DNA from 3 places in the Chitinimonas koreensis genome. Region 3 is predicted to be linked to each of the others. Evidence: predicted binding sites of a transcription regulator. Region 3 holds the regulator's gene; each other region holds the start of a gene.
What was found. The regulator FNR, encoded in region 3, switches genes on or off when oxygen is low (the NO sensors DNR and NnrR bind a similar motif). The targets are predictions, from matches to a motif close to TTGATNNNNATCAA.
Positions count from the first base shown of each region.

Region 1: the regulator FNR is predicted to act here: its motif matches at 1,140-1,153, upstream of H9L41_RS23435 (HP1242/YdcH family protein).
Region 2: the regulator FNR is predicted to act here: its motif matches at 4,374-4,387, upstream of H9L41_RS16270 (DUF3149 domain-containing protein).

Region 1 is NZ_CP060704.1:5,500,812-5,507,693, forward strand. Features, by position in the region: gene H9L41_RS23430 (metallophosphoesterase) at 1-1,078, opposite strand, end outside; gene H9L41_RS23435 (HP1242/YdcH family protein) at 1,210-1,425, shown strand; gene H9L41_RS23440 (DUF924 family protein) at 1,677-2,261, opposite strand; gene proB (glutamate 5-kinase) at 2,258-3,379, opposite strand; gene msrQ (protein-methionine-sulfoxide reductase heme-binding subunit MsrQ) at 3,669-4,259, shown strand; gene H9L41_RS23455 (DUF7793 family protein) at 4,269-4,649, shown strand; gene queC (7-cyano-7-deazaguanine synthase QueC) at 4,768-5,445, opposite strand; gene queE (7-carboxy-7-deazaguanine synthase QueE) at 5,582-6,226, opposite strand; gene H9L41_RS23470 (head GIN domain-containing protein) at 6,543-6,882, opposite strand, start outside.
Region 2 is NZ_CP060704.1:3,902,620-3,909,501, reverse strand. Features, by position in the region: gene H9L41_RS16285 (HD-GYP domain-containing protein) at 1-1,116, opposite strand, end outside; gene H9L41_RS16280 (heavy metal translocating P-type ATPase) at 1,267-3,747, shown strand; partial or broken gene ccoS (cbb3-type cytochrome oxidase assembly protein CcoS) at 3,753-3,967, shown strand; gene H9L41_RS16270 (DUF3149 domain-containing protein) at 4,145-4,315, opposite strand; gene nudB (dihydroneopterin triphosphate diphosphatase) at 4,603-4,998, opposite strand; gene H9L41_RS16260 (TetR/AcrR family transcriptional regulator) at 5,262-5,912, opposite strand; gene H9L41_RS16255 (SDR family NAD(P)-dependent oxidoreductase) at 5,950-6,735, opposite strand.
Region 3 is NZ_CP060704.1:2,947,565-2,954,446, forward strand. Features, by position in the region: gene aroC (chorismate synthase) at 1-654, shown strand, start outside; gene H9L41_RS12320 (hypothetical protein) at 826-1,086, opposite strand; gene H9L41_RS12325 (DUF7931 domain-containing protein) at 1,301-1,768, opposite strand; gene H9L41_RS12330 (sulfite exporter TauE/SafE family protein) at 1,765-2,460, opposite strand; gene hemN (oxygen-independent coproporphyrinogen III oxidase) at 2,720-4,126, opposite strand; gene fnr (fumarate/nitrate reduction transcriptional regulator Fnr) at 4,217-4,948, shown strand; gene H9L41_RS12345 (hypothetical protein) at 5,009-5,302, opposite strand; gene H9L41_RS12350 (hypothetical protein) at 5,388-5,546, opposite strand; gene H9L41_RS12355 (LysR family transcriptional regulator) at 5,574-6,497, shown strand; gene H9L41_RS12360 (hypothetical protein) at 6,488-6,882, shown strand, end outside.

The sequences.
Region 1 (6,882 bases), 2.6 Mb from region 3:
CCGCCGGCAACGGCAGCCGCCGCCCATCGCTGAGCCCGCGCCACAGCTGCCCGTTGTCCCACAGCAGCAGTTCGCCGCGCTCGCCGTCCTTCAGCCCGGCATCGATGCCGACCACCTTGCCGCCGTACAGCGAGCGCACCTCGGCCTGGGTGGTATGGCCGACCACGATGCGCTGCGCGCCGAGCCGCGCCAGCAGCGCATCGATCTCGGCCGCGGTCGCGCGCGGGGCCAGGAAGTAGCCGCGGTACCACAGCGGCCCGTCGCGGCCGAACAGCGCGGCCGCGGCCGGGTCGGCCGCCAGCGCCTGCCTGGACAGGCCCAGCCCGGCGCGGATGCCGGCGTTGATCGCCGCCAGGTCGATCGGCTGCGCCGCCAGCGCCGGATGCAGGCCGCCGTGCAGGAACACCGTGTCGCCGAGCTTGAGCACCGTCGCGCGGCTGCGCAGCCAGCGGCCCAGCGCGGTATCGGCGCCGTACAGGCCGGAGTAGGTCTCGCCGAGCCGCTCGGCCACCGCCCGGTAGCGCGGATGGATGTAGCGCAGGTCGCCGGCCAGCACCATGGTCTCGTGGTTGCCGAGCAGCGCATGCACCGCGCCGCCGGCCGCGCGCGCCTGCTGGGCCAACCGGTAGAGGCTCCACAGCGCCTCGTTCACCGTCGGCCCGCGGTCGAACACGTCGCCGGCGATCACCAGCACGCCCTCGCCCCAGGCCCAGTCGCCGTGCTCGTCGACGATGCCGTGGCGCGCCAGCAGCGTGAGCAGCAGGCCAGCCTGGCCGTGGATATCCGACACCGCCGCCCAGCGCACCGGCGCCGGCAACCGGTCGGGCGCCGGCGCGTCGGCGGCGTTCACCGCCAGGCGGCCGAGCGCGCCGCACGGCGGCACCAGCAGGCGCGAAGGCGGCAGCGGCTGGCGGCGCACTTCGCCGTCGCACAGCCAGACCGCCTGCTCGGCGCCGGCGCGCAGGAACACGTAGGGGCCGTCGTCGCCGGGCGGCTCGCCCGCCGGTGCGCCGCCCGGATCGTCGGCCAGGGCCGGCAGGACGGCGAGCAGCAACAGCAGGCGGCGCAGGAAGGACATGGCGGGACTCGCGAATTGGACCGGCGCGATTGTCGGCGCGGCGCCCGGCCGCCACAAGCGCTTGACCTGGGTCAAGTCCGGCGCGTGGCTGCGCCGCTACGCTGCATGGCATCGAACCCAGGAGCACGCCGATGGAGACGCCCCACCCGTCCGCCGAACCCCGGCCGGCCGCCGAACCGGGCCGCGGCGAATTCGCCCGACTGGCCGACGACTACCTGATGCTCGACCAGGCGATCGCCCGCATCGAATACGGCGAGGCGCCGCTGGACGAGCCGGTGCTGGCGCAGATGAGGCAGCAGCGCAGCGCGCTGCGGGAAGAATTGCGGGCCCTGACCGACCGGGCCTGAACAGATCGACGCACGCAGGCATTGGCCGGGTTTGCCCGGCTTTTTTACTGCCTGCCTTCAAACAAAGCTGGGTCGATCAGCCCCTCTCCCGTGCACGGGAGAGCACCCGCTTCTGCGTAGCAGAAGCGGGGTGGGGTGAGGGCTGTAGTTTGATGAACCGGCCCTCATCCGGTCCTTCGGACCACCTTCTCCCGCGCGCGGGAGAAGGGATAAAGCGGCCAGCGGCAGAGACTAAATCTTTCTACGCGGCCCTAGAAGCCACTCCCCGGCTGCGCCAGATAAACCTGCTCTTCAGCGGTCGCCTCGCGACCCAGCACAGCATTGCGATGCGGAAAGCGGCCGAAGCGCGCGATCACCTCGCGGTGGCGCTGCGCGTAGTCGAGGTAGTTCGCCCCGGCCGGCCACTCGGCCGCCAGCGCTTCGAACAGCGCCACCGAGCGGTCCTGCTCGGCCAACGATTCGGCATGCTCCAGCGGCAGGTAGACGAACACGCGGCGCACCGGCGGCAGCGTCCGGTCGACGCCGGCCTCGAGCGCCGCATGGGCGGCGGCCAGCGCCAGCGCATCGCCGGCGAAGGCGCGCGGCGTGTCGCGGTAGATGTTGCGGCTGAACTGGTCGAGCAGCAGCAGGTAGGCCAGCAGCCCGTCGGGCGTGGCGCGCCAGTGCTGCAAGCCGCCGGCCTGGGCGGCCGCGACCTGCTCGCCGAAGCGGGCGGCGATCGCGGCGTCGAAGGCCGGGTCCTTGACGAACCAGGCCTGCCGCGGCGCATCGCCGCCGGCGAACCAGAATTCGAGCACTGCGGCGATCAGGGCCGCATCGTCGTGAGCGGCCGTCATCCCAGCACCACCAGGTTGTCGCGGTGGATCAGCTCGGGCTCGTCGACGAAGCCGAGCACCGCCTCGATCTGGCCGGTCGGCAGGCGCACGATGCGGCGCGCGTCGGCCGCGTCGTAGTTGCACAGGCCGCGCGCGATCTCGGCGCCGTCGGGGCCGATGCAGCGCACCATCTCGCCGCGCAGGAAATCGCCGTCGACGCTGGCCACCCCGATCGGCAGCAGGCTGGTGCCCTGCTGCGCCACCGCGCGCACCGCGCCGGCGTCGAGCACCAGCGTGCCGCGCACCTGCAGGTGGTCGGCCAGCCATTGCTTGCGCGCCGCCATGCGGCTCTGGCCGGCGCTGAGCTGGGTGCCGATCGCTTCGCCGGCCGCCAGCCGGGTCAGCACGCGCTCCTCGCGGCCGCTGGCGATCACCGTGCTGGCGCCGCTGCGGGCGGCGCGCTTGGCGGCGACGATCTTGGTGTACATGCCGCCGGTGCCGACGCCGCTGCCGGCGCCGCCGGCCATCGCCTCCAGCTCGGGCCGGCCGGCCGGGTATTCGTGGACGAACTCGGCGTCCGGCACCTTGCGCGGATCGGCACGGTAGAGGCCGCGCTGGTCGGTCAGGATCACCAGCGCGTCGGCGTCGATCAGGTTGGTCACCAGCGCGCCGAGCGTGTCGTTGTCGCCGACCTTGATCTCGTCGGTCGACACCGTGTCGTTCTCGTTGATGATCGGGATCACGCCGAGGTCGAGCAGGGTCAGCAGCGTCGAGCGCGCATTGAGGTAACGGGTGCGGTCGGCCAGGTCCTCGTGGGTCAGCAGGATCTGGGCGGTCTTGAGGCCGTGGGCCTTGAAGCCGCGCTCGTAGGCCTCGACCAGGCCCATCTGGCCAACCGCGGCGGCCGCCTGCAACTCGTGCACCGCGTGCGGCCGGCGCGGCCAGCCGAGCCGCGCCACGCCCTCGGCGATGGCGCCCGAGCTGACCAGCACCACCTGGCGGCCGAGCCGCGACAGCGCGGCGATCTCGGCCGCCCAGCGGTTGAGCGCGGCGTGGTCGAGACCGCGGCCGTCGTTGGTGACCAGGGAGGAGCCGACCTTGACGACCAGGCGGTGGGCGGTGGCGATGCAGCTTTGCATGGAAAAATCCGTGGATGGTCGAATACCGCCGAAGCGCATCACTCGGCGCACGTCGGGCGGATACTTGCGTCGAAGCATCCGCCGACGAGCGCAGCGAGGCCCCTCGCGGCGGCGAGGGCGGGGGAGTCGGGATCGATCAGGGAATTGCCGGCGGTGGAACAGACTCTGACCGCCTAGCGTCCGGCTTTGCCGGGCGCCTGCACCGGCGATCGGATACGAACCGGCGTATCCAAACGGCGACCGGGCAATTATGCCGTCAGGGCGGCAGACCTTGAACGACTAAAACATCATGAACCTGCGCACCTTCAGCTATTTCAAAGCCGCCCTCTTCGTCCTCTGCCTGCTGCCGCTGGCGCGCGCCGTCTGGATCGTCGCCAGCGGCGGCGCGGTCAACCCGATCGAGTTCGTCACCCGCTCGACCGGCACCTGGACGCTGAGCTTCCTCTTGATCACGCTGGCCATGACCCCGCTGCGGCGCCTCACCGGCCGGCCCGAGCCGCTGCGGCTGCGCCGCATGCTCGGGCTGTACGCCTTCTTCTACGCCTGCCTGCACTTCACCACCTACATCTGGCTCGACCAGTTCTTCGACCTGGCCGCCATCGTGCGCGACATCGCCAAGCGGCCCTTCGTCACCGTCGGCTTCGCCGCCTTCGTGCTGCTGATCCCGCTGGCGGCGACCTCGACCGACCGCATGATGCGGCGGCTCAAGCGCAACTGGGGCCGGCTGCACCGGCTGGTCTATCCGATCGCGATCCTCGGCGTGCTGCATTATTGGTGGCTGGTGAAGAAGGACCTGACCCAGCCGGCGCTGTTCGCGGCCGCGCTGGCGGTATTACTGGGGATGCGGCTGTGGTGGCGGCGGCGGCGGCGCTCGGCTTGAATGGGGAGCATGGACGCTCCCGACTACCCGGCGGTCTGGCTGCGCGACGACGGCATCCTGCGCATCGACTACGGCCTGCATCCGCGCGTCGACCTCGCCGCCATCCGTTCGGCCCATCGTCAGCACCTGGCGCTGGCCGACCGACCGCTGCCGGTGCTGGTGACCGGCCGCGGCACCATGACCGCCACGCCGGAGGCCGAGGCCTTCAGCGCCAGTCCCGAGGTCTGCGCGGTCACCGTCGCGGTGGCGGTGATCGCCAGCAATCCGGTGGCCCGCATGGCGGTGCAGCTCTACCGCCGCTACCGGCGGCCGCCCTACCCGTTCCAGGCCTTCGACAGCGAAGCGGCCGCGCTGCAATGGCTGGCGCGCTTCCTGCCGCCGGTCGGCTGATCGCCGAGACACCGGCAGGTCGGACTTCGCTCCGAAGAGGTCCCGGATCGACCGGGCCTTGCGGTCGGGCTGAAGTCCGACCTGCCGCCGCGATCGGCGATCTCCCGACTTCAAGCCATCAGCGATAGCGCGTCGGATCGGCCACCCCGGCCGCCTCGAAGCCGGCCCGGCGCAGGCGGCAGGCATCGCACCGGCCGCAGGCGCGGCCGTCGTCGTCGGCCAGGTAGCAGCTCACGGTCAGGCCGTAGTCGACGCCGAGCGCCATGCCGGCGCGGATGATCTCGGCCTTGGACAGCTTGAGCAGCGGCGTGCGGATATGTAGCGAGGCGCCCTCGACGCCGACCCGGGTGGCCAGGTTGGCCATCATCTCGAAGGCCGAGATGTATTCGGGCCGGCAGTCCGGGTAGCCCGAGTAGTCGACCGCGTTGACGCCGATGCAGATGTCCCGGGCGCCGAGCACTTCGGCCCAGCCGAGCGCGAAGCTCAGCATGATGGTGTTGCGCGCCGGCACGTAGGTGACCGGGATCTCGCCTTCCTTCACGCCGTCGGTCGGCACCTCGATGCTGGCGTCGGTCAGCGCCGAGCCGCCGAAGGCGGCCAGGTCGATGCGGGCGACGTGATGGCGGGCGGCGCCGAGCGCCTCGGCCACGCGCCGCGCGGCGGCCAGCTCGGCATTGTGGCGCTGGCCGTAGTCGAAGCTCAGGCAATAGGCCTCGAAGCCCTGGTTGCGCACCATGGCCAGCACGGTGGCGGAATCGAGCCCGCCGGACAGCAGGATGACGGCTTTCTTGCTCATTTCGGATCCTCGGAATCGGTTTGCAGCTCGGCTCCGGAATCGCCCGGAGCTTCGTGTAGGAGCGGCTTTAGCCGCGAATGGACATGCTACATCGGGCATTCGCGGCTAAAGCCGCTCCTACCGGAGGGACGGCGCCTCACACGCCCGGCTTGTCGCCCCACAGGATCTTGTGCAGCTGTACCTGCACCCGCACCGGCAGCCGATCGGCGATCACCCACTCGGCCAGCTCGCGCGGCGGCAGCGATTCCCACACCGGGCTGAAGATCAGCGGGCACAGCGCCTGCAGCTGGTTGTCGCGCACCAGGTCGCGCGCCCATTCGTAGTCGTGGCGATGCACCAGCACGAACTTGAGCTCGTCGTGGCCGGTCAGGTGGCGCAGGTTGTCCCAGCGGTTCTTCTCGACCTCGCCCGAGCCCGGCGTCTTGATGTCGACGATGCGCGACACGCGCGGGTCGACCGTTTCGATCGGCAGGTGGCCGCTGGTCTCCAGGCTCACCGAGTAGCCGGCGTCGCACAGCCGGGTCAAGAGCTCGTGGCAGCCGGCCTGGGCCAGCGGCTCGCCGCCGGTGACGCAGACATAGGGCGTGCCGTGGCGGCCGACCTCCTCGAGGATGGCCGCGATCGAGCGGCGCTCGCCGCCGTGGAAGGCGTAGGCGCTGTCGCAGTAGCCGCAGCGCAGCGGGCAGCCGGTGAGCCGCACGAACACCGTCGGCAGGCCCATGCGGCTGGTCTCGCCCTGCAGCGAGTGGAAGATTTCGGTGATGCGGAGCGAGGTGGACATCGGGTCTGCAAATGACAAACGGCATGGGCGCCGGCCCATGCCGCGAACGCCCGGAGCGGACGTGCAACTGGCTGAATTGTCTCAGAGCTCGACCAAAGTCTCCATCCCGAAACGGGCTCGCGGTCACGCAACCGGAGAACAATCCACAAGCGGTCGATGCATGCACATACGAGCGACAGCGAGGCTCCCTCGCGGCGGCGAGGGCGGGGGGAGTTGGAATCGATCAGGAAGCGCCGGCGCTCGAGCCATCGCTGAACACGAACACCCGGCTCCGCCGGGTGCTGCGATGACGATCGACCTGCCCCAAAAGTATCCGTCAGTCCCCGGCGCGCACCGTGCCGATGCCGCTGACCGCCTTGGACACCTTGGCCGGCTTGCCGAAGTAGGTCAGCGAGCCGATGCCGTCGACCGCCGCGGTCAGCGATTCGCTGGCGTAGACGCTGACCGCGCCGACGCCCTCGAGGTTGACCGTGGCGTTGCGCGTCTTCAGGCCGTCGAGGTCGAGCGAGCCGGCGCCGCTGGCCTGCACCGTCAGGTTGTCGACGCGGCCGGTCGCGGTGATCAGGCCGGCGCCCTCGTAGCTCAGCGCGAAGCGCTCGCCGGCCAGGTCGCGGAACACCGTCTTGCCGGCGCCCTCGTGGCTGTAGCCGGACAGC
Region 2 (6,882 bases), 960 kb from region 3:
CAGCTGCTTGGGATCGACCGTCTCGCGGATGGCGAACTCGCCCTGGGCGGTGTCGCGCGCCACCGCCAGCATCAGCCGCTGGCCGTCGGCGGTCAGGATGCTCTTCACCTGCGGGGTGTTCACCTTGTCGCCAGTGCGCGTCACCACGCCGACCTCGCCGTTGGCCAGCCGCACCAGCATGCCGGGCGGGAAGATGCCGACGGTGCGGATGAAATGCGCGGCGATGGTCTCGTCGATCGACTTGCCGCGTTCGAGCAGGATGCCCTTGAGCGCCACGTTGGAGGCCACCGCGGTGCGGTAGGCGCGCGGCGTGACGCGGGCGCAGAACAGGTCGGCCAGCGACACGATGCGCGCCGCCTCGCCGACCTCGGCGCCGTACAGCTCGTCGGGATAGCCGCTGCCGTCGATGCATTCGTGATGCTGCTCGACCGCAGTCAGCCAGATCGGATCGTTGATGCCGCCCTCGCGCAGCATGTCGGCGCCCATCATCGGGTGGCGCTCCAGCCGCGCCCGCTGGGCCGCGCTCAGCGGGCCGGTCTGTTCCTTGAGCTGCTCCTGGAATTCGATCATGCCGACGTTCATGGTCAGCGCCGCCGAGACGATCGAGCGCATCTCGGCCGCCGGCTTGCCCAGCGAGCGGCACACCAGCGCCGCCACCACCGCGGCGTTGACCATGTGGCGCACCGCGTACTTGCCTTCCTGCCGCAGCAGCACCATGGCGATGGCGACGTCGGCGTCGGCCTCGCAGGCCGACATCACCTGGTCGGCCATCTCGCCGACGCGCTCGCCGATCAGCCGGGCGGCCAGCGTGCGGTCGAGCTGCTGCATCAGTGCATCGAGCTTGCGCCGCGCCGCCATCAGCACCCCGACCGTCGACAGCGGCACCTGCGCCGCCTTCTGCAGCGCGCGCTGGCGCGCATCGCGGCTGTCGCCGCGGGTGCGGAACAGCTCCAGCTCGTCGGCGTACAGGCCCATCGCCAGCAGCCGCTCGAGCAGCGCCGCGTTGCCGACGATCTTGCCCTTGGGAATCAGCAGCTTGCCGTTCTCGTCGTGCAGGTCCCACAGTACCCGGTCACCCGCCACCAGGTCGTCCGCCTTGACGCGTTCCAGTTGCATGCTGCTTGTCTCTTCGTGAAATCCGCCGCACCTGCGGGCCGTCGCCGCGGTGCTTGTGGCTGAATGATAGGCGGCGCGGCCGGCCGGCGCACCCGCGTCGTCTTGACGCAACGCAGGGCGAATGCCGCGCCGCCCGGTAAAATCGCCCCCATGTCCGAACCCTGCTTCCACTGCGGCGAGCCGGTCGCCACGGCCGACCTCGCCCCGCCGCGCTATCCCGTCGCCTATCGCGACGCCGTGCGGCCGTGCTGCTGCGGCGGCTGCCAGGCGGTGGCCCAGACCATCGTCGCGGCCGGCCTCGACGGCTACTACCAGCAGCGCGACAAGCCGGCCGACCGCGCCGCGCCCCTGCCCGACGCCTTGCAGGCCCAGCTGCGGCTGTACGACGCGCCCGAGGTGCAGGCCAGCTTCGTCAAGGCCGAGCCGGGCAATGTGCGCGAGGCCGCGCTGATCCTCGAAGGCATCACCTGCGCCGCCTGCATCTGGCTCAACGAGCGCCATCTCGCGAGCCTGCCCGGCGTGCTCGAAGCCAGCGTCAACTACAGTACCCAGCGCGCCCGGGTGCGCTGGGACGAGGCGCGCATCCGGCTGTCCGACATCCTCGCCGCGGTCGCCGCGATCGGCTACCGCGCCCATCCCTACGATCCGGGCCGGCACGACGCGCTGCGGCAGAAGGAGCGCAAGGCGGCGCTGAACCGGCTGTGGCTGGCCGGGCTGTCGATGATGCAGGTGATGATGTACGCGGTGCCGGTCTACCTGGCCGGCGCCGACGAGATCCCGCCGCGCATGCTGCAGCTGATGCAGCTGGCCAGCCTGGTGCTGACGCTGCCGGTGGTGCTGTATTCCTGCCAGGCCTTCCACCTCGGCGCCTGGCGCGATCTGAAGCGCGGCCGCGTCGGCATGGACGTGCCGGTGCTGATCGGCGTCTGGGCCGCTTTCCTCGCCAGTTGCCTCGCCACCTTCACCGGCCATGGCGAGGTGTATTTCGATTCGGTGTCGATGTTCGTCTTTCTGCTGCTCGGCGGCCGCTACCTCGAGGGCATGGCGCGGCGCCGCGCCGGCGAGGCGGCCGAATCGCTGATCAAGCTGATCCCGGCCTTCGCCCACCGGCTGGCCGGCTGGCCGGCGGCGCGCGAGGCCGAGGAGACGCCGGTGGCGCGGCTGGCGGTCGGCGACGTGGTGCTGGTGCGGCCCGGCGAGCGCTACCCGGCCGACGGCACGGTGCTCGAAGGCGAGGGCGAGGCCGACGAGGCGCTGCTGACCGGCGAGGCCCGGCCGGTGGCCAAGCGGCCCGGCGACGCGGTGATCGGCGGCGCGGTCAACGGCACGGCGCCGCTGGTGCTGCGGGTGCTGCGCATCGGCCAGGAGACCCAGCTGGCCGGCATCGTGCGCCTGCTCGACCGCGCGCTGGCCGAGAAGCCGCGGCTGGCGCAGCTGGCCGACCGCGTCGCCGGCGGCTTCGTGGCGGCGCTGCTGCTGGTGGCCGCGGCCGGCTGGGCCTGGTGGCAGGCGCACGATCCGGCGCACGCGCTGCCGGTCACGGTGGCGGTGCTGGTGATCTCCTGCCCCTGCGCGCTGTCGCTGGCCACGCCGGCGGCGCTGACCGCCGCCACCGGCCGGCTGGCGCGCGCCGGCCTCCTGGTCACCCGCGGCCATGCGCTGGAGACGCTGGCGGCGGCGACCGACGTGGTGTTCGACAAGACCGGCACGCTGACGCTGGGCCGGCCGGCGCTGCTCGATACGCTGCCGCTGGCGCTCGGCGCCGGGCCGGCGCGGCGGCTGGCGGCGGTGCTGGAGGCGGCGTCCGAGCACCCGCTGGCGCTGGCGCTGCGCGCCGACGTTTCCACCGACGGCCTGCAGGCCGCCGATTACCTGAACGAGGCCGGCGGCGGCGTCGAGGCCAGCGTCGACGGCATGCGCTACCGGCTCGGCCGGCGCGACTACGTGGCCGGCTTCTGCGCCGCGCCCTGGCCGGCGGCGGCGGATGGCTGGCGCAGGGACGACACCGTGGTCTGGCTGGCCAGCGCCGAGGCCTGGCTGGCCGGCTTCGCGCTCGGCGACGCGATCCGGCCCGAGGCGGCCGCTGCGCTGCGCGAGCTGGTTGCCTTACCGGGTGGCGAATCACTGCGCCTGCATCTGTTGAGCGGCGACGCGGAAGGCCCGGCCCGCGCAGTCGCGGCCGCGCTCGGCATCGGGCAGTTGCGCGCCGGCGCGCTGCCGGCCGACAAGCTGGCCTACGTGCAGGCGCTGCAGGCGCAGGGGCGGCGGGTGATCATGGTCGGCGACGGGGTGAACGACGCGCCGGTGCTGGCGGCGGCCGACGTCTCGGTGGCGGTCGGCGGCGGCGCCGAGTCGGCCCAGGCGGCCGGCGACCTGGTGCTGGTCGGCCCGCTCGGCGCCTTGGCCGACGGCGTCGCCACGGCGCGGCGCACGCGCACGGTGATCCGGCAGAACCTCGGCTGGGCGCTCGGCTACAACCTGGTGGCGCTGCCGGTGGCGCTGGCCGGCTGGGTGACGCCGTGGCTGGCCAGTCTCGGCATGGCGGCCAGCTCGCTGCTGGTGGTGCTCAACGCGATCCGGCTGGCGGCGCCGACGGGGCTGGCGCGGCCGGCCGCCGGGCGCGGACAATAGCGGCCATGGAAAGCCTCTACCTGTTGATCCCGCTGTCGGTGCTGATCGCGCTCGGCGGCGGCCTCCTGTTCTGGTGGGCCACGCGCGCCGGCCAGTTCGACGACCTCGAGGGCCGGCGCACCGCATCCTGCAGGATGACGACAGCGCCAGTCCGGACGGCGGCGATAAGGTCGATCCGGACGCCGACGGCCGCGGGCCGAAAGGCGGGCCGTCGGCTTGAACGTACGGGCCCGGCCGGATCGGCCGAGGCGTGGGCGTGAATGCGTAGGAGCGGCTTCAGCCGCGAATCGTCGCAATGCCGCCGATGGTGGCGGTCTCCACGATTCGCGGCTGAAGCCGCTCCTACAATGATGTGCGTTCGGCGTTCGGCGTTCGGCGTTCGGCGTTCGGGCTGGCGTCAGCGGCGTTGCTGCGCCTGCGGGTCATGGGCCATGCGGGCTTCCTCCGCCAGCACATGCTTGCGCACGTACCAGCCGATATAGCTGGCCATGCCGACGATGAAGCCGATGGTCAGCAGGCTGAGGATGCCGATATCGGTGGTGAGCAGGTCTTGCAGCGGGACGTTCATGGTCATCTCCGGTCGGAAAGGTACGTGACCATTGAACCGCGTTCCGCCGGAGGGGTCCTTGAGGTGGATCAAGCCTTGCGCTCGGCCGTGGCGGCGACCTGTTTGCCGCCGTGTCGTCGCAAGCCCGTTCCGGCATGGCCGACGCTCGTCGTAGGTCGGGCTTTACGCCCGACGGCGGCCTCGGTAGGCGGCGCTGTCGGGCGTAAAGCCCGACCTAGGGGATGAAATTTCCAGCGTCGCCGATGATCGATCGATGGCCGATCACCGGACACCGATCGCTGGCCCGTTCAGGCGTTGCCCTGCGTCGCCAGGCCGATCGCGAACTTCTCCGCCATCTCGGGCAAGAGCCGCAGCGCCTCGGCGTTCGAGGGCGAGAACACCGCCTCGGCCGCGGCGTGCCAGTCGCGCCACTGGTATTGCACGTGCTCGCGCTCGGACAGCACCGGCTCGAAGCGCGCCGGCACCAAGAGGCCGAACACGTGCTCGGTGTTGCGCAACACGCCCGGCGCATAGCGGTGGCGCCAGACCTCGTAGATCTCCCACTCGTTGACGATGCCCCAGTCCTGCAGCTGCGCCGGCGCGGCGTCGAGGCCGACTTCCTCCTTCACCTCGCGCAGCGCGGTGTCGCGCGGCAGTTCGTCGGCCTCGAGGCTGCCGGTGACCGACTGCCAGGCGTGGCGCACGTCGGCGCGTTCGATGATCAGGGCTTCCAGCGCCGGGTGTAGATCACCACCAGCACCGATTCCGGGCGTTTGTAGGGTTTGTTCATGGGAAGGGCAGGGCGGGAAGCGGACCGCGCCATTGTAGCGACCCTCGCCGCGCTTGCACTGGCCGGGAAGGCTTTCACCATGGAGGACGCCGAGGACACGGAGGAAAACGGACGGGGGACAGCTTTTCCCTCCGCGTCCTCGGCGTCCTCCGCGGTGCAACCTTGGAATCGATGTCCCTAGGGTGCCGCCAGCGCGCCGCGCCAGTACTCGGCCAGCGCTTGCGGCAGCTCGCTGCGGAAATCGGGCCGCAGCAGCGCGAACACCGGGTCGGCCAGCAGCGTGCGCAGCTTGCACGGGTAGTCGAGCGACTGCCACAGCCCGCGGGTCAGCGCGTAGCTGCGCAGCAGCAGGCTGCCGCCGCGGCCGTCCGGCAGGCCGAGCGCGCGGTCGACCGCGGCGCCGGCGCGCGCCAGCGCGTGGGTGAGGTCGAGCTTGAAGACGCGCAGCTGCTCGTCGCTGAGGTTCTGCTCGAGCACGCTGTAGGCCATCGCGTCGAGCCGCATCAGCTCGGGGTGGGCGTCGAGGTAGGCGACGAAGTGGTCGATGAAGCGCGCCAGCACGACTTCGCCCCGGCCGGTGGCCGCCTCGAACACCGCGGCGGTCTCGGCCAGCAGACTGCCGAGCTCCTCGCTCAGCAGGGCGACGAAGATCTCTTCCTTGGTGCGGAAGTACAGGTAGACCGTGCCCTTGGCCAGCCCGGCCGCCTCGGCGATGCGGGCGGCGGAGGGCAGCTGGTGGCTGTCGGCCAGGAACAGCCCGCGCGCGGCGGCCAGGATGGCGGCGCGGCGGGCCAGCTTGTCGTCTTGGGCAAGGGCGCGCTGGGTCATGGGCGCGATTGTAGCTTCGCCGGGAGGCGCGGCCCGGCTAGTTCTTCATCAGCTGGTAGGCCACCTTGCTCTGCAGCGAGCGCGGCGCCAGCCGGTTGGACAGGATGGTGAGCTTGTTGCCCAGGCCCGGCACCACGCTGGGGACGCCCTTGAACAGCGCGGCGAGGCCGATCTGCGCCACCGGCCGCGACTGCATCATCATCAGCCGCTGGTAGGGCGTCGGCCGCTGGCCCGAGGCGTCGAGGAAGCCGGTGGCGGTGATGCCGGGCGACAGCACGCTGACGGTGACGCCGCGCGGCGCCAGCTCGGTGTGGAGCGCCTCGCCGAACAGCAGCACGTAGGCCTTGCTGGCCGAGTAGGCGGCGTAGGTCGGGGTGGCCTGGTAGCCGCCGATGCTGGCCACCAGCAGCACGTGGCCGCCGCCGCGGCGCGCCATGTCGCCGGCGAACGCGTGGGTCAGCTCGGTCAGGCTCAGCATGTTGAGCTGCAGCATCTCGAGCGTCTTCTCGAGCGGCTGGTCGAGGAAGGGGCCGTAGACGCCGAAGCCGGCGTTGTTGATCAGCACGTCGACGGCGATGCCGCGGGCGTCGAGCCGCTGCTTGAGCTCGGCGCCGACGCCCGGCCGCGCCAGGTCGATGCCCTCGACCACCGTCTCGACGCCGTGGCGGGTGCGCAATTCGTCGGCCAGCGCCTGCATCGGCTCGGTACGGCGCGCCGCCAGCACCAGGTTGGCGCCGCGTTCGGCCAGCAGCGCGGCGAAGTCCTTGCCGAAGCCGCTCGATGCGCCGGTGACCAGCGCCCATTTTCCCTTGAGGTCTTGCATGTCCGATTGTCCCCTGTGTTGATGACCAATGGTCATTTGATGGGTGCGAACCATAAATGACCACTGGTCATTGGTCAATCCGGATTGATTCGAAAAGGAATTCGGTGCGACGAACGGTGTTGAGAAGCAGTGAAATGTGAAAGGTGA
Region 3 (6,882 bases):
ATCGAGATCCGCGGCTACATGAGCCAGCTCGGCGAGATCGCCATCCCGTTCAAGGATTGGCGCCACGTCGGCGAGAACGCCTTCTTCGCCCCGAACGACGAGATCGTGCCGCAGCTCGAAGCCCACATGGACCAGATCCGCGCCGAGCGCGACTCGATCGGCGCGCGCATCGAGGTGGTGGCCGAGAACGTGCCGGTCGGCTGGGGCGAACCGGTCTACGACCGGCTCGACGCCGACATCGCCTACGCGATGATGAGCATCAACGCGGTCAAGGGCGTCGAGATCGGCGACGGCTTCGGCGTGGTCGCCCAGCGCGGCAGCGTGCACGGCGACGAACTCACGCCCGAAGGCTTCGCCAGCAACCACGCAGGCGGCGTGCTCGGCGGCATCTCGACCGGCCAGGACTTGCGCGTGAGCATTGCGATCAAGCCGACCTCGAGCATTCCGCAAGAGCGCAACTCGATCGACAAGCAGGGCAATCCGGTCCTGATGCAGACCACCGGCCGCCACGACCCCTGCGTCGGCATCCGCGCCACGCCGATCGCCGAGGCCATGCTGGCGCTGGTGCTGATCGACCACGCGCTGCGCCACCGCGCCCAGAACGCCGACGTGCGCGTCGATACGCCGCGCATCCCCGGACGCATCGGCGGATAAGCCCGGATATATATTTCGCTGCAGCGCATATAAGCCGCTATTGCACTGCGCCATCGCAATGGGAAAGGACGCCTGACGGCGTCCTTTCGCTTATTCGGCGCACGCGCATTAGCGGTCCGAATAAAACAAAAAGCCGACCCGAGGTCGGCTTTTCGCACTGCTCGAAGCGAATTACTGCTTCGGCTGTTCGGCCGGAGCGGCCGGGGCAGCAGCGGCGTCGGCCGGAGCAGCCGGAGCGGCAGCGGCGTCGGCGGGAGCGGCGGCCGGGGCAGCGGCGTCGGCCGGGGCAGCGGCAGGCGCTTCAGCCGGAGCGGCGGCAGGAGCTTCAGCAGCCGGAGCAGCGGCGGGCGCTTCAGCGGCCGGCTCTTCCTTCTTGCCGCAAGCGGCCAGACCCAGGGCCAGCAGGGCAGCGATGAGCAGGGACTTTTGCATGATTTACCTTTAGATGTGAGTTCACAGAGAAAACAAAGCAATCGACCGTTGATCGAGGGCTTTTAAAACCTTTGACGTATCAATGACGACCGACCGCAAAATTCTAGCAGCTTCCAAAGAAAAAACTAGGGGCAAATTGCGTCGCAACATGACGGCGGCCTAGGCCGCGCCGATACGCATTGCCGCGACAAACCCGATGTCAAACGAAAAGGACTCAGATGAATAGTCGGCGCCCGGCTCCCGCCGGCACCGCCTGCATCCATAGGTCGCCGAAACGCTGACGGCACGCCGCATGCGCACGGCCGGGGCCGGCGGCCTCGCCGCGCGGCGAATCGGCGTGGAAACGGCGCACCACCGCCCGTTCGGTCAGCAGGAAGGGCTCGCCCGCCTCGCGATCGGCCTCGCCGGTCAAACGCAATTCGAACAGGTGACCATAGACCTGCATCAGCGCCGCCAGCCGCGGGCAATGGCGCACGAACCAGGCCTCGTCGTGCAGCAGCAGGCGCAGGCGCAGCTGCTTGCCGGCCAATTGCGCATGCAGCGCCTCAGCGCAGGCCGGCGCCTCGGCACCGCTGCCGGCCAGGTCGGGATCGAACCAGTCGAGCGTGCGCTCGGCACCGGCCAGGGCAACGAGCACCTGGGCGCGGTATTGCTCGAGCGTGTCGAAAAGAAGTGGAGTCACGCGACTTGGTGCGCCGCCCAGCGCAGGAGTTCCGCCAGCGCCAGCGCTACCAGCAGGCCACCGGCCGCCAGCCGGATGCCGCGGCGGTCGCGCAAGCGGCGCAGCTGGCCTGCGGCGGCGCCCATGGCCAGCAGATTCGGCAGCGTGCCGAGGCCGAAGGCCAGCATCACCAGCGCGCCGCGCGCGGCCGAACCGCCGGCCAGCGCGCCGGTCGCGGCGGTGTAGACCAGGCCGCAGGGCAGCCAGCCCCACAGCCCGCCGGCGGCGAAGGCGGCCGGCAGGCTGCGCAGCGGCAGCAAGGCGGCGAAGCGCGGCTGCAGGCGGCGCCACAGCGTGCCGCCGATGCGCTCGAGCCGCGCCAGCAGCGGCGACCAGCCGGCGAGATACAGGCCGAGCAGGATGACCAGCAGCTGCGACAACAGGAACAGCAGCGTCTGCAGCCGCGCCGCGGCCGGCAGCCAGGCCACCGCGCCGGCCAGGCCGCCGAGCACGGTGCCGATCGCCACATAGGAAGCGAGCCGGCCGAGGTTGGCCGCCAGCAGCAGCGCCACGCGCCGGCCGGCCACGGCGTTGAGCCCCAGCGCGGCGGCCAGCCCGCCGCACATGCCGAGGCAATGCAGGCCGCCGAGGAAGCCGGCCAGCCACCAGCCGAGCAGGGTGAGCGCGAAGGAAGAATCGAAGGGATCGAACATCGCGCGAGCTTACGTGAACGGCATGTGAAACGTGAACAAGGCTGTGAAACGTGAAATGTGAAAGGTGAAACGTGAACCCCGCTCCTCATCCGCCAGAGCCGCCGGTGGGCGAAGAAGATACGGAAGCGCGGCAATCGCCGCGATTCGTCACGGCGCAGTCCTCGTACAAGGCTTGAAAGATCACTGCCGGCAGAGGAGCGGGGTTCACGTTTCACATTTCACATTTCACATTTCACAGCCTTTCACGTTTCACATGCCTTCAGATCACACGCGAATAGCGCGCCGCCATCCGCGTCTCGCGCAGGTAGCGGTCGAAGCACATCGCCACCACCCGCGCCAGCAGGCGGCCGCGCGCGGTCACGCGGATGCGGTCGGGCCCCAGCGCCACCAGGCCGTCCTGCGCCAGCGCTTCGAGCTGCGGCCACTCGGCGACGAAGTAGCTGCGGAAGTCGATCATCCAGCTGGTCTCGAACGGCTCGATCACCAGCTCGGACTGGCACAGCAGCGCCTGGATCACCGCGCGCCGCAGCAGGTCGTCGGCGCCGAGCGCCAGCCCGCGCGCGATCGGCAGCCGGCCCTGGCCGACCGCATCGTAGTAGTCGTCCAGCACGCGATGGTTCTGGGCATAGACGCCGCCGACCTTGCCGATGGCCGACACGCCGAGCCCGACCAGGTCGCACTCGGCCTGGGTCGAATAGCCCTGGAAGTTGCGGTGTAGCCGCCCCTGCCGCAGCGCGACCGCCAGCTCGTCGTCGGGCAGCGCGAAATGGTCCATGCCGATGTAGAGATAGCCGGCCGCCAACAGCGTCTCGACCGCCAGCCGCAGCATGGCGAGCTTGGTCTCGGCCGAGGGCATGGCCGTGGCGTCGATGCGGCGCTGCGGCTTGAAGCGCTCGGGCAGATGGGCGTAGCTGTACAGCGCGATGCGTGCCGGCCGCCAGGCTTTTACTTGTTCCAGCGTGACGGCGAGGCTGTCCGGCGTCTGCAACGGCAGGCCGTAGATCAGGTCGAGATTGATCGAGCGGTAGCCGAGCGCGCGGCCGGCATCGAGCACGGCGGCGGTCTGGCCGGCCGGCTGCACCCGGTTGATGGCGGCCTGCACGGCCGGGTCGAGATCCTGCACGCCGATGCTCATGCGCTTGAAACCGTGGCCGGCCAGCAGTGCCAGCGTGTGCTCGCCGAGCTGGCGCGGATCGATCTCGACCGAGCGCTCGGCATCGGGCGCGATCGAGAAGGCCACGGTCAGCATGCGCATCAGCCGCTCGAGCTGGGCGTCGGTGAGGAAGGTCGGCGTACCGCCGCCGAGGTGCAGCTGGGTCACCGGCGCCTCGCGGCCGAACAGCCTGGCCTGCATGACGATCTCCTGCTCGAGCGCGTCGAGGTAGGCGTCGGCCTGGCCGCGGTCCTCGGTGACGATCTTGTTGCAGGCGCAGTAATAGCAGGCGGTGCCGCAGAACGGCAGGTGGACGTAGAGCGACAGCGGCCGGCCGGCGCCGGCCATGCGCCGCGCGTCGACCGCACAGCGGTAGCGCGCTTCGTCGAATTCCTCGACGAAGCGGTCGGCGGTCGGATACGAGGTGTAGCGCGGTCCCGGCCCATCGTGGCGACGGACCAGTTCCGGGTCGAATTCGAGCGCGGTGGGGTCGTCGTTGAACGGGATCTGCATCGGTCAGGCTCGGGCTTGGCTTGTTCGCAGTCTAGGGAGGCGTCAAACTTGCGGCGTTGACCTGGGTCAAGCCATCCATCCGAACGCCATATGACCACCCTGTTCCCCGCCCACGAACTCAAGAACATCTGCGCCGGCTGCAGCCTGCGCGAGCTCTGCCTGCCGATCGGCCTCGAGCACGACGAGCTGTCGCAGCTCGACCAGATCATCAAGCAGCGCATCCCGGTCAAGCGCGGCGAGGCGCTGTTCCGCACCGACGATCCGTTCCGCTCGCTCTACGCGGTGCGCACCGGTTTCTTCAAGACCGTGGTGCTGTCGGAGGACGGCCGCGAGCAGGTCACCGGCTTCCACATGTCGGGCGAGCTGATCGGGCTCGACGCGCTCGGCGGCGAGCGCCATGCCTGCACCGCGATCGCGCTGGAGGACTGCGAGGTGTGCGAGCTGCCGTTCGAGCAGCTCGAATCGCTGTCCAAGGACATCCCGGCGCTGACGCGGCATTTCTACAAGCTGATGAGCCGCGAGATCGTGCGCGACCAGGGCGTGATGCTGCTGCTGGGCAATATGCGCGCCGAGGAACGGCTGGCCGCCTTCCTGCTCAACCTGTCGCAGCGGCTCGGCGCGCGCGGCTTCTCGTCCAGCGGCTTCCACCTGCGCATGACGCGCGAGGAGATCGGCAGCTTCCTCGGCATGAAGCTCGAAACCGTCAGCCGCACCTTCTCCAAGTTCCAGACCGACGGCCTGATCGCCGTGCAGGGCAAGCAGATCACCCTGCGCGACCTGCCGGCGCTCAAGCAGCTGCTGTCGGGCTGCGCCCGCAACTGAACTCCGCGCGGCCACGAAAAAGGCGACCCGAGGGTCGCCTTTTGTCCGCCTGCCGCACCTTCAATGCGCCAGCGTGCCTGGATCGTGATCTTGCTGCGGCTTGCTGAAATCGACCGGACAGTAACGGTTCAATTGCTCGCGATCGCGCTCGAAGAACAGCGTCAGCCCGCTCGACAGGCCGGCGAACAGCCAGCAGACGAAGAAACCGATCGAATAGGCCATGACGCGAGTTTCGAACAGCGGCTCGCCCTGGAAGGTCAGTTCGAGCGGATCGAACAAGGTGAAGAACAGGCTGTTGAGGATGCCGGCCACCAGGAAGGACGGCCACAGCACCAGGATCGACTTCAACTTCATGTGCAATGTCTCCATGTCTTTTTGCACTCTGCACCCCTGAATTGACTACCTGGGATCGGTCTGACGCCGACGTCGTGGGGCGATCCTAACGCCTGCCCGGGGCAGCGGCAAAGCCCTTTTCGATCAAGGCTCTACGCCCCGATTGGATGCTGCGATGCAGCACGAGTTCAATAAAATCGAAATACAGGTCGGCAAAGCTGCGCCGCTCGCCCATAATCGAGACGTAACATTCCTTGCCTGCCATGCAGTTGCCCGCTTCGGAATTCCTGACATGCGTCTATCCCTGGATGCGCTGGTCGTACTCGACGCCATCGATCGCAAGGGCAGCTTCGCCGCTGCGGCGGCCGAGCTGCACCGCGTGCCGTCCGCGATCACCTACACGATCCAGAAGCTCGAGCAGGACCTCGACGTGCTGATCTTCGACCGCAGCGGCCACCGTGCGCGGCTGACGCCGGCCGGCCAGGAACTGTTGCGCGAAGGCCGCCCGCTGCTCGACGCCGCCGCCGCGCTCGAGGCGCGCGTCAAGCGCGTCGCCACCGGCTGGGAGCCCGAGCTGCGCATCGCGGTCGGCGACCTGGTCGATTTCGGCGCCCTGCTCGGCTCGGTCGCGGCCTTCGACGGCATCGGCGGCGAGACCCGGCTGCGCTTCTCGCACGAGGCCTTCGGCGGCGCCTGGGATGCGCTCTACACCGGCCGTGCCGACCTCGCCATCGGCGCACCCGACGATGCGCCGCCCGGCGGCGGCTTCAAGAGCCAGCCGCTGGGCGAGGTCGAATTCGTGCTGGCCGCCGCGCCGCACCATCCGCTGGCGCGCGAGCCGCAGCCGGTGCCGATCCAGGCGGTCCGCACGCACCGCGCGGTCAGCGTGGCCGACAGCTCGCGCACGCTGCCGCCGCGCACCTCGGGCCTGCTGACCGGCCAGCCGACGCTGACGGTATCGACCCAGGCCGACAAGCTGGCCGCCCAGCTGGCCGGCCTCGGCGTGGGCTTCCTGCCGCGCCGCATCGCCCAGCCGCATATCGATGCCGGCCGCCTGGTCGCGCTGCAGTGCGAGGAAGCCAAGCAGGTCGCCAAGCTGCATGTCGCCTGGCCGACCAAGGCGCGCGGCAATGCGCTGCGCTGGTTCCTCGACCACCTGGCCCAGCCGGCCGTGAGCCGCCTGCTGTGCGAGGGCGGCGGACCGGCGTGCAGCTGATCGCCTGTGACCTGCCGGCCACGCTGGCGGCCCGGTTGGCGCGGCAGGGCAAGGCGGGCTGGTGTCTCGATGCGCAGATGCCGCCGGGCTGGTCCGCGCCGCCCGGGGGCGTCGCGCCGGCCGGGCCGCAGCTCTGGTTGCTCGGCGGCCCGCCGCCCTGCCCTCTCGCCGCCGGCGACTTGGTCGTCGAGCTCGGCGATGCATCCCCCTTGCCCGATCATCCGCAGCGCATCCGGATCGCCTGGCAGGACAGTCCGTTCGGCGTGGAGCACGGCTTCCTGCTCGCCGTCGGCGGCGAAGCCGGGCCGGTGGCGCAGGCCGGTGCGCTGCTCGACGCGCTGGCGCCGGCCGCCGGTGGCTGGCTGCATGCCGGCGATCTGGCCGC